One region of the Jeotgalicoccus nanhaiensis genome, then DNA from elsewhere that is predicted to be linked to it. Evidence: predicted binding sites of a transcription regulator. Region 1 holds the regulator's gene; each other region holds the start of a gene.
What was found. The regulator LexA, encoded in region 1, represses DNA repair genes until DNA is damaged. The targets are predictions, from matches to a motif close to CGAACATATGTTCG.

Region 1 (3,242 bases):
CTGCGCTCAGCACGAAACGGTCTCTGTTAAACCAGTCGACATTTTTCGGGTTAAAATTTAAATGTTTTTGCCACAGTACATACGCCATCGGCGCTGCACCCATCGGCAGACCCGGGTGGCCTGAATTTGCTTTTTCAATTGCATCAATACTTAAAGAACGAATTGTATTGACCGCTAATAAGTCAGTCTTATCAAATGACATTTACTTTCGACTCCTTTAATTCTTTTCATTATTATTTTTATCTTTGTTGCGTAATGCCTTAACTTTGTCAGGGGTAACATCTTTACCTTCCGGATCAATCACTTTAGTATTTTTAATCTGTTTCTTAAAAGAACTTCTAAAGTTGGATAAATATTCTTCTCTCAGACCGGTCAGCTCTTTAAGTTCCGCTTCAGATATTTTATCTTCACGCTTTAACTTTGCCAGCTGGTTGAGACGCTGTAATTTTTGATCGTCTAACATGAGCTCCACCCTTTCCAATATAATTTACCATAAAAAAGGTGCGGAAACCAAATGGTCCCGCACTTTAATAGATAATATATACACTAATTATTTAATTTCTGCTGGAAACGTCATAATTAACCCGTTCCGTCAGTGTCCCGCTGCTGATAAAACCGTTTGCCGGCCGTTTTTCTTCAGCTGTTTCATCTTCCGCCTCTTCAGGTTCATCAATTGACGAAGCCGATACTGTACCGTTCGCTTCTTGTTCGATTGTTTGATCATCTTCATTTTCTGAAAATGCAGTATTTTCATGAGAATGTACGTTCTCCGCATAATCAGGTTCAACCATATTAAAACTATATAAAAGCCCGAAGCTTAGCATTACCGCGAATAATCCCGTGAGCGTCTTGAAATCTTTCATTGTCATTAATATCCACTCCTAAGAACAAATGTTTGTAATAACAATATAACAGAACACTTGTTCGCAGTCAATATAAATACGAACAAATGTTTGTAAGTGATTACACTATATGATAAAATTTAATTAATATAAGGCTGGAGGTAAAATTATGAAAGATTTAACAGACAGACAAAAAGATATTTTTCAATATATAAAACGCAGCGTAAATGATAAAGGCTATCCGCCGAGTGTCCGCGAAATCGGCAATGCCGTCGGACTCCAGTCGAGTTCAACGGTTCACGGCCATCTGGCAAAACTTGAAACTAAAGGCTATATTAAACGCGACCCGACAAAACCCCGCGCCATCGAAATCGTTCAGGCATCCGATGACAATGCTTCACCGGTCATTCATGTGCCGGTGCTCGGTAAAGTTACAGCAGGTCTGCCTATTACAGCCGTAGAAAACGTCGAAGAGTACTTCCCTCTGCCCGAACACTTTACGGCAAATCATAACAGTGAAATTTTCCTCTTGAATGTCGCCGGCGACAGTATGATTGATGCCGGTATACACGACGGCGACCGGGTCATCGTGCGTAAACAGAACATCGCGCACAACGGTGAAATTATCGTCGCTATGACAGAAGACGACGAAGCAACTGTTAAACGCTTCTATAAAGAAAAAGGCTACTACCGCCTGCAGCCGGAAAACACTTCGATGGAACCAATCTACCTCGATAACGTTATCGTCCTCGGTAAAGTCGTCGGCCTGTTCAGAGAATTTGTTTAATATAATATTAATTTTGACCGCCCGGGACTATGTGTCCCGGGCGGTTTTTTTGTGCTGGGCGGGAGGCGCTTGCGTATGCATGAGAGTGTGTCATGTATATGTATCGTGATTTGCGTATGCATGAGAGTACGTCATGTATATGTATTTTGAATTTCGTATACATGAGAGTGTGTCATGACTATGTATCGTGGAATGCATATACATGAGCTGCCGTCATGACTACGTATCGTGGAATGCATATACATGAGCTGCCGTCATGACTACGTATCGTGGAATGCGTATGCATGAGCTGCCGTCATGACTATGTATCGGGGAATGCGTATGCATGAGCTGCCGTCATGACTATGTATCGTGATTTTCGTATACATGACGGAGTAACTCACGGCGCCTTCATTTTGTTCATCACCAAAAATTAAATCGTCCCATTGTGATTCTCTCAACCCGTTAACAAACAAAAACACCCGGATTCATCGAATCCGGGTGCACCGCCACACCATATTATTTCTGTATATAATTTTCCGTATAATACGGTATATTGTCACTGTTATACTCGATGCCGACACCTAGATGGTTAAAATTATCATTCAGTACATTCACCCGGTGTGACGGAGAGTTCAGTAAACTGTGATGGGCGAATATCGGCGATGTGTGGCCGGTCGCAATATTTTCCCCTGCCAGTCTAAATTCAACCGAGCCGTTTATCAGTCTGTCTTTAAGTGTACGGCCATCGGGTGAGTCGTGATCAAAGTAATTATTTTCTGCCATATCACTGCTGTGCCCGTAGGCGACTTGATCTGCAGAAGGATTCCGTTCCAGCAGAGAATAACCATACTCAGCACGTGTTGCATTTACTAAATTAAAATGCATTTCCTCGTTATCTTCCTTCGCAGGATGATTATAAAGATCGTTGATTTCAATTACTTCATCTTTATTTATAATCATCATGCCGTTCGCTTTATAGTTTTCATGTATATCGTAAAAGAAATATGCATAGTAGTTGCCGGCATCGAAGACATCATATTCTTCATGGTCAACTTTCAGCCGCTTCCACTGTTTACGGATATAATCGACTGGTTCGCCGTATACTTCACGCAGCTTATCCCGGTTCATTCCTTCAATACTCATATTTCCGAATGACACATCGCCCGAATTAGTGTAGCCGCCGGTCACAACGCCGTCGCGGACGAGCACCATGTGAAAGGCTCCCGGCTGGTTCATAATAACAAAGTCGCCCTCGTATTCGGAATGAACCACCGCCTCTTCATCTGTCCTGAACGAAGAACCCAGCGAATAATCGATGTTTGTTTCCTGAGTTCCGTGAACCTGTTCAATTTTTGCCGTATCGTAATTCGGAATGACATTCTGTTCCAGCCAGTAATTAAAATAATCTTCGGTCAGACCTTCCTCGAAATCGTAGGATTGTACGGCCGGTGCGATAAAGAACAAGGCTGCATATAATATTAATAACGCTGCGATCCGCCGTGCCATATTACTCCTCCATTAAATGCTGACGTATAAATTATCAATCAATCTTGCTTTTTCAAATTGCACTGCAATAAATATAATAACATCCTGATCGATGTTTTCAAGCGGCTCCAGTCCGCGCGCTGTGT
Region 2 (3,242 bases), 340 kb from region 1:
CCAGAACTTATCTAAAGAAGCAGGTACAATCGAGCCGTTAAACGGTCTCCGTGTACTTGGTAAATTTGGAGACTCTGTAACGACTGACCACATTTCACCAGCAGGTGCGATCGGTAAAGATACGCCGGCAGGTAAATGGTTAATCGAGCAGGGCGTATCACCGCGCGACTTTAACTCTTACGGTTCACGACGTGGTAATCACGAAGTCATGGTGCGCGGCACATTTGCCAACATCCGTATCCGCAACCTGATTGCACCGGGTACAGAAGGCGGCTATACAACTTACTGGCCGACAGGCGACGTAATGAGCATTTACGAAGCATCGCAGAAATACCAGGAAGACGGCACAGGTCTGATGATTGTTGCCGGCGACGACTACGGTATGGGCTCAAGCCGTGACTGGGCAGCCAAAGGAACGAACCTCCTTGGCGTTAAAGCAGTCCTTGCTGCGAGCTACGAACGTATCCACCGTTCAAACTTAGTAATGATGGGTGTTCTGCCATTACAATTTGTTAACGGTGAAAACGCTGAAGACCACGGTCTTGACGGTTCTGAAAGCTTCGATATCAATATCGATGAAAGTGTGACAGCAGGAGAAGTCATCGACGTTCTTGCAACGAAAGAAAACGGCGAACAAGTAACTTTCCAGGCTAAAGTACGCTTTGACTCCGAAGTAGAAGCAGACTACTACAGACACGGCGGCATCCTGCAGCTGGTTCTCCGCAACAAGATTGCATCTGCTTAAGCAGAATTTAAAACAGATTTGAAAAATCCATCAAAGCACTGCTTTGATGGATTTATATTTTAAGGAAAAGCAACAAAATCAAACAACCAAACTCAAACAAAAAAAACGACCTGAAAGTCTAAACCAGACTTCAGGCCGTTTCTCTTAGGTTACCAATTACATAAATGTAATTTTCGGTTCGGTGCCTTCCTTAATGCGTTTCATATTGGAAATATGTTTTACAATTACGATAATCCCGAGTATAATTCCAAAGCCGATCATAAACAGATCACCTGTAAACAGCACGCTGATTAAGAGGGCAACTGCTGCAAGTACACTGCCGAGGGATACGTATTTCGATAATTTCAAAGTGATTAAAAACGTCGCCAGTACTACAAGAAAGATAATTGGCGCAGCGGCTAAAATGGCACCGCCGCCTGTTGCGACTGCTTTGCCGCCTTTAAATTTTAAAAATATCGAGTAGACGTGGCCGATAGCCGCGACAACCCCGAAAATAACGACAGGGAAATCGACGTCAGTACTGACCAGCATAGCAACCCATACAGGGATCGCTCCTTTTAACAGGTCGAGTATCAGTACAACGATACCGGCTTTCTTGCCGAGAATACGAAAGGTGTTCGTCGTGCCGACGTTGCCGCTCCCGTGTTCGCGCAGGTCAATATTGTAAAACGTTTTGCTGATAATCAGGCTGAATGGAATAGAGCCGAAAAGGTAGCTGAAAATTAATAATAAAATAACTGTATACACTAAATAATCCCCTTTTGCTATCAGGTACTAATAGTTTACCATAAAAAATTATATTCGCACATATTTATATAAGGTAGTCTATAATAATATTATGTAAACTTAATAGATTTTGTTGCAAAAATGCAAGTTTTATATAAAAATAGATAAGTAGATTAATTTAACGAACATACGTTTGTATTGTTTGTAGGAGGATACAGACTTGGCTAAACAAACTGGATATACTGATGAGTCCATTCAAATATTAGAAGGCCTGGATGCTGTAAGAAAGCGCCCGGGCATGTATATCGGTTCGACGGATACGAGAGGTCTGCATCACCTCGTATATGAAATTACCGATAATGCGGTCGATGAGATTATTAACGGCCACGGGAACGAAATCAACATTACGATTAACAAAGATGAAAGTATTACGATCCGCGATAACGGCCGCGGGCTGCCGACAGGCATGCACTCGTCGGGGCGTCCGACAGCGGAAGTTATTTTTACAGTGCTGCACGCGGGCGGCAAGTTCAGCTCGGATAACTACAAATCCGCAGGCGGACTCCACGGCGTTGGATCTTCTGTCGTGAACGCCCTGAGCGAATCGCTTAAAATAAGAGTCTTCCGGAGTGGCAAGATTCACGAAATATCATTTAAGGACGGCGGCAAGGTCGATACACCGCTCAAGGAAACCGGTAAGACGAAAGAGACGGGGACAGAAGTCACCTTTAAGCCGGATCCTGAAATCTTTAAACAGACGATTGCCTTTAACTTTGAAACGATCGCAGAGCGCATGCGCGAGTCGGCTTTCTTAACGAAAGGCTTAAAAATTACGATTAACGATAAACGGACAGATGAAGAGGAAGTTTTCGAGTTCGAAGACGGGCTGAAGTCATTCATTGAATTCTTAAATGAGGGCAAGGATGATATCGGCAATATCGTCATGTTCGAAGGGACATATAATGAAATGATTGCCGAAGTCGCTTTCCAGTTTAACGACCAGTATTCGGAAACGATTATTTCATTCGTCAACAACGTTCGCACTAAAGACGGCGGCACTCATGAAGTCGGCTTTAAAACCGGCTTCACCCGCGCCTTCAACGAGTACGCGCGTAAAATCGGCGAACTGAAAGCAAAAGATAAAAACTTAGAAGGCAGCGATATCCGGGAAGGTCTGACTGCAGTCATTTCCATCAAGCTGCCCGAACACCTGCTCCAGTTCGAAGGCCAGACGAAAGGCAAGCTCGGTACAAGCGAAGCCCGCAATTTAATGGAAACTCTCTTAACGGAACAGCTGCCGTATTATTTAGAAGAAAACGGCACCTTATCGACCCAGCTCGTTAAAAAAGCGATTAAAGCGCGCCAGGTGCGGGAAGCTGCCCGTAAAGCGCGTGAAGAAGCGCGGAACGGCAAGAAAAATAAATCGAGAGATACACTCTTGTCAGGTAAACTGACACCGGCACAGAGCAAGAACGCGAAGAAAAATGAACTCTTCTTAGTCGAAGGGGACTCCGCCGGCGGTTCGGCCAAGCAGGGACGCGACAGACGTTTCCAGGCCATCCTGCCGCTCCGGGGCAAGGTTATCAATACTGAAAAAGCGAAATTCGAAGATATTTTTAAAAACGAAGAAATTAATACGATTATTCATACGATTGGCGCCGGTGTCGGCACTGACTTTAAAGTCGATGATACCAACTACGATAAAATTATTATTATGACCGATGCGGATACGGACGGGGCGCACATTCAAGTGTTGCTCTTAACGTTCTTC
Region 3 (3,242 bases), on a different contig from region 1:
CTTTTGCGCCGCAGCTTCCACACTGACGATGGTAACGAGCTTTCAAAAGATTAAATTCTCCACATTTTCCGCAGTACAGCCCTTTACGTAGTCTGTCTATATCAGTCTGCGTTTTAAAATACATATTTTCACCGATGCTGTTCTCGATTAGCTTTACAATTGCTTCTGCCCTTGCACCAATATTTCCATACCGGAAACTGCGGAAATATTTTTTCAAGTTGGAACGCACCACAATTTTCCCCCATACCTTATCGTCATCCGTTGTCATTCTGAAGTCATCATTCGGAAAAACAACTTTTCCGCTTACATCAAATGCCGGTCCTCTGCCTTCACTAAGTTTCAACAGTCTATTTACCGCTCGGGTTACCTGCGTAATTCCGTCATCCGATAATCGACGTGAACCGTTGAACCACTGTCCCTTCTCATACCGGTAGTCACCAGAATAATTTTTAATTTCATTCACAACTGCACCGCTGTCACCGACTATAATACTGTCGTACTGTGTTAGGGAGTTCTCTATTTTCAGATAAACATCTCTAAAAATATATACCTGTTCATGTCCAATAGAGTTAAATATTTCATCATATAAAGTTTCTCCTTCATAACCCCGTTCAGCCATTTTCATCTTAATCTTTTCCTCCGCCCCCAAAGCCATCCTCCTGTTCAATGTCCGGTAATGCAAAAGAACCGGCGGTGTGTTTCTGCTGTTTAAATACATATAATTTCCTCCTTTTAAAAAAAGATCCTTCTACCCTATATATAGGCGAAAAAGCCGTTTTTCTTTTAAAAAAGTTACTTAAACACAAAAATAGCAAAACTGGTTTACTTTTTACACAAACATGCCTACTTTTGACATTTTATCCCAACGAAAAAAACCTCTTAAACTGAAGTCTCCCAAACATTTTCGACAACAAAAAAACCGGAACCTTCCCGGCCCCGGTGTCTCCCACAAATCTATTCAAATATTCTCATCAGCACACTCGTTTTGCCTTCCTTCAGATACTCTTTAGAACATTCATCTCTGATGTCATATTCCAGTTCATGCAGCGCGTTGCCGAATGACATTTCATCTATCCAGTTTGTCAGATCGGCCTGATCGTAACACGATGGAGCGACAATTTCCTTATTCGTATGATCGACAATAACGCGTGTTGTGCCGCTTGTTTTATCTGCTAACGGGAGCAGCAGTACAGCAAGTACAATTACTGTAATAATCCCCCATACTATTTTCTTTCTCATCTGGTTTCCTCACTTACTTTTTATATCCTCTTTAACTTACCATAAATCTGCAGCTTGAAAAATCGAACGTATGTTCGTATAATAAAAACTAAGAGTCAGGAAAGAAGGGATTTGTTATGAAGTTCCGCAGCTATCCTTCTGAAAATTCACAAGGTGATATACCCGAGGGGCGCGGTATGGTTAAGTGGGCGCCGTTTGCAACTATGCCCGAACAGTTTGAAAATGTCGGCAGACTGATGGACAGCCAGTCGAAAATCAAACGTCCTGTATTGTCGGATGACCGGCTGGATGAGATTGAACACATTCTGAAATATGCAGTGAAAGAAAGGCTGCCGGTAAGAGTCGACTACTATTACGACGGAGGCCGCTTCAGTATTTCTCTTCATATTATAAAAATAGACCAATGGAGCATGATGCTCATTGGTCAAATTTACGATACTGAAGACTTCATTTTCGTGCCGTTTATCGATATATTGGATATATTTATATTACCCGCGGGCTAATCTTATTTTTCTAAGAATAATACCGGCTCTTTCTGATGTTCTGTTGCTTTCACAAGATGATATGCGAGGACTGTCGTTGTAATGGCACCAATTCCCCCCGGTACCGGTGTAATGAATGAGGCTTTGTCTTTTACAGCTTCATAGTTTACATCTCCGACCATCTTGCCATCTTCTGTAAAGTTAATACCGACATCGATAACGATGGCGCCGTCTTTAACGTGCTCCTCATCAATCAGGTTAATTGCACCGGCCGCGCTGACAATCACATCAGCATTTTTACATTTTTCAACAAGATTGTCAGTGTAAAGGTTGCAGGTTGTTACCGTTGCTTCCCTGTTCATCATTAATAATGATAAAGGTTTTCCGACCACTGCGCTTGCACCAACAACTGTAACGTTCTTGCCTTTTAAATCAACTTCATAATAATCGAGCATATTCATAACTGCTGCTGGTGTACACGGTTCCAGGCGATCCGGATCGTTTGTCAGTACTTTGCCGAGATTTGATGCTTTCATACCGTCGATATCTTTAAACGAGTTCATAATTTCAGCAACGCGTTTCATAGGAATATGTTTTGGCAGCGGCTGCAGCAGCAGAATACCGTGAATTGCGTAGTCTTCATTTATTTCTCTGAATTTAGTTAAAAATACTTTTGTCGAAACATCTTCCGGAAAATGGTACTGGGCTGTTTCCATCCCAAGTTTCTCAAAACGTTTTACCGCAGCATTCTCATAGGAAATTGAATCTGATAAGTCTCCGATTCTGACAAATGCAACTTTAGGTTTAATACCGTGTTCTTCAGAAACTTCCAGTGCCTGTTTAATTTCCTCAGATAAGTGTGCTGCTACTTTTTTTCCGTCCATAATTACTGTCATTAAAAGCACTCCCCTTACTTTTTCTGGTTAATTACCCATCGATAATTGTACCATATTTAAAACAAATATAAAAAAAAGCTATCATCCAAAGATGATAGCTATAAGAAATTATTTAGTTTCACGGTGAAGTGTGTACTTGTTCAATCTAGGGCAGAATTTCATCATTTCGATACGCTCTGGATTGTTTCTTTTGTTTTTCTTAGTGCTGTAGTTGCGGTCTCCGCATTCTGTACAAGCTAATGTAACGATTACTCTCATTTCTGTCGCCTCCTTCATTAAGTTAAATCGATATTAAATGATAATATACTCGAATCAACTGGCCAGTTGATCATCCACGCACATAGATGATTGGTATATACTTTTGTAAATCACCTTATCTATTTTACTAGCAGACCGGAAAAATTTCAAGTCTTTCTTATTCTAAAATATACAGTTGCATATCTTCTTATATTCCTATATAATTTTAAATCGTAATGATTACGATAAAAAGAGGTTTTCCTATGAAGAAATTATTTCCTGCTTTACTTTTATTATTAATACTTGCCGCCTGCAGCAATGACCAGACGAATGAAGAAGATGGCGAATTAACTATATATACAACAGTATTTCCGCTGACGAGCTTCGT

Region 2: a site for LexA is predicted at 1,654-1,667, ahead of parE (DNA topoisomerase IV subunit B). Genes of this name have one in related genera too.
Region 3: a site for LexA is predicted at 1,303-1,316, ahead of IR135_RS10555 (YolD-like family protein). Genes of this name have one in related genera too.

Annotation. Positions count from the first base shown of each region.
Region 1 covers NZ_JADGLW010000002.1:87,080-90,321, reverse strand. Annotated here, with positions in the region: gene tkt (transketolase) at 1-202, opposite strand, end outside; gene IR135_RS02635 (DUF896 domain-containing protein) at 218-463, opposite strand; gene IR135_RS02630 (hypothetical protein) at 555-869, opposite strand; gene lexA (transcriptional repressor LexA) at 1,012-1,629, shown strand; gene IR135_RS02620 (CAP domain-containing protein) at 2,128-3,117, opposite strand; gene panC (pantoate--beta-alanine ligase) at 3,130-3,242, opposite strand, start outside.
Region 2 covers NZ_JADGLW010000002.1:428,815-432,056, reverse strand. Annotated here, with positions in the region: gene acnA (aconitate hydratase AcnA) at 1-745, shown strand, start outside; gene plsY (glycerol-3-phosphate 1-O-acyltransferase PlsY) at 902-1,492, opposite strand; gene parE (DNA topoisomerase IV subunit B) at 1,692-3,242, shown strand, end outside.
Region 3 covers NZ_JADGLW010000010.1:5,836-9,077, reverse strand. Annotated here, with positions in the region: gene IR135_RS10565 (nuclease-related domain-containing protein) at 1-718, opposite strand, end outside; gene IR135_RS10560 (alpha-amylase) at 955-1,239, opposite strand; gene IR135_RS10555 (YolD-like family protein) at 1,356-1,742, shown strand; gene IR135_RS10550 (bifunctional 5,10-methylenetetrahydrofolate dehydrogenase/5,10-methenyltetrahydrofolate cyclohydrolase) at 1,745-2,617, opposite strand; gene rpmG (50S ribosomal protein L33) at 2,726-2,875, opposite strand; gene IR135_RS10540 (metal ABC transporter solute-binding protein, Zn/Mn family) at 3,118-3,242, shown strand, end outside.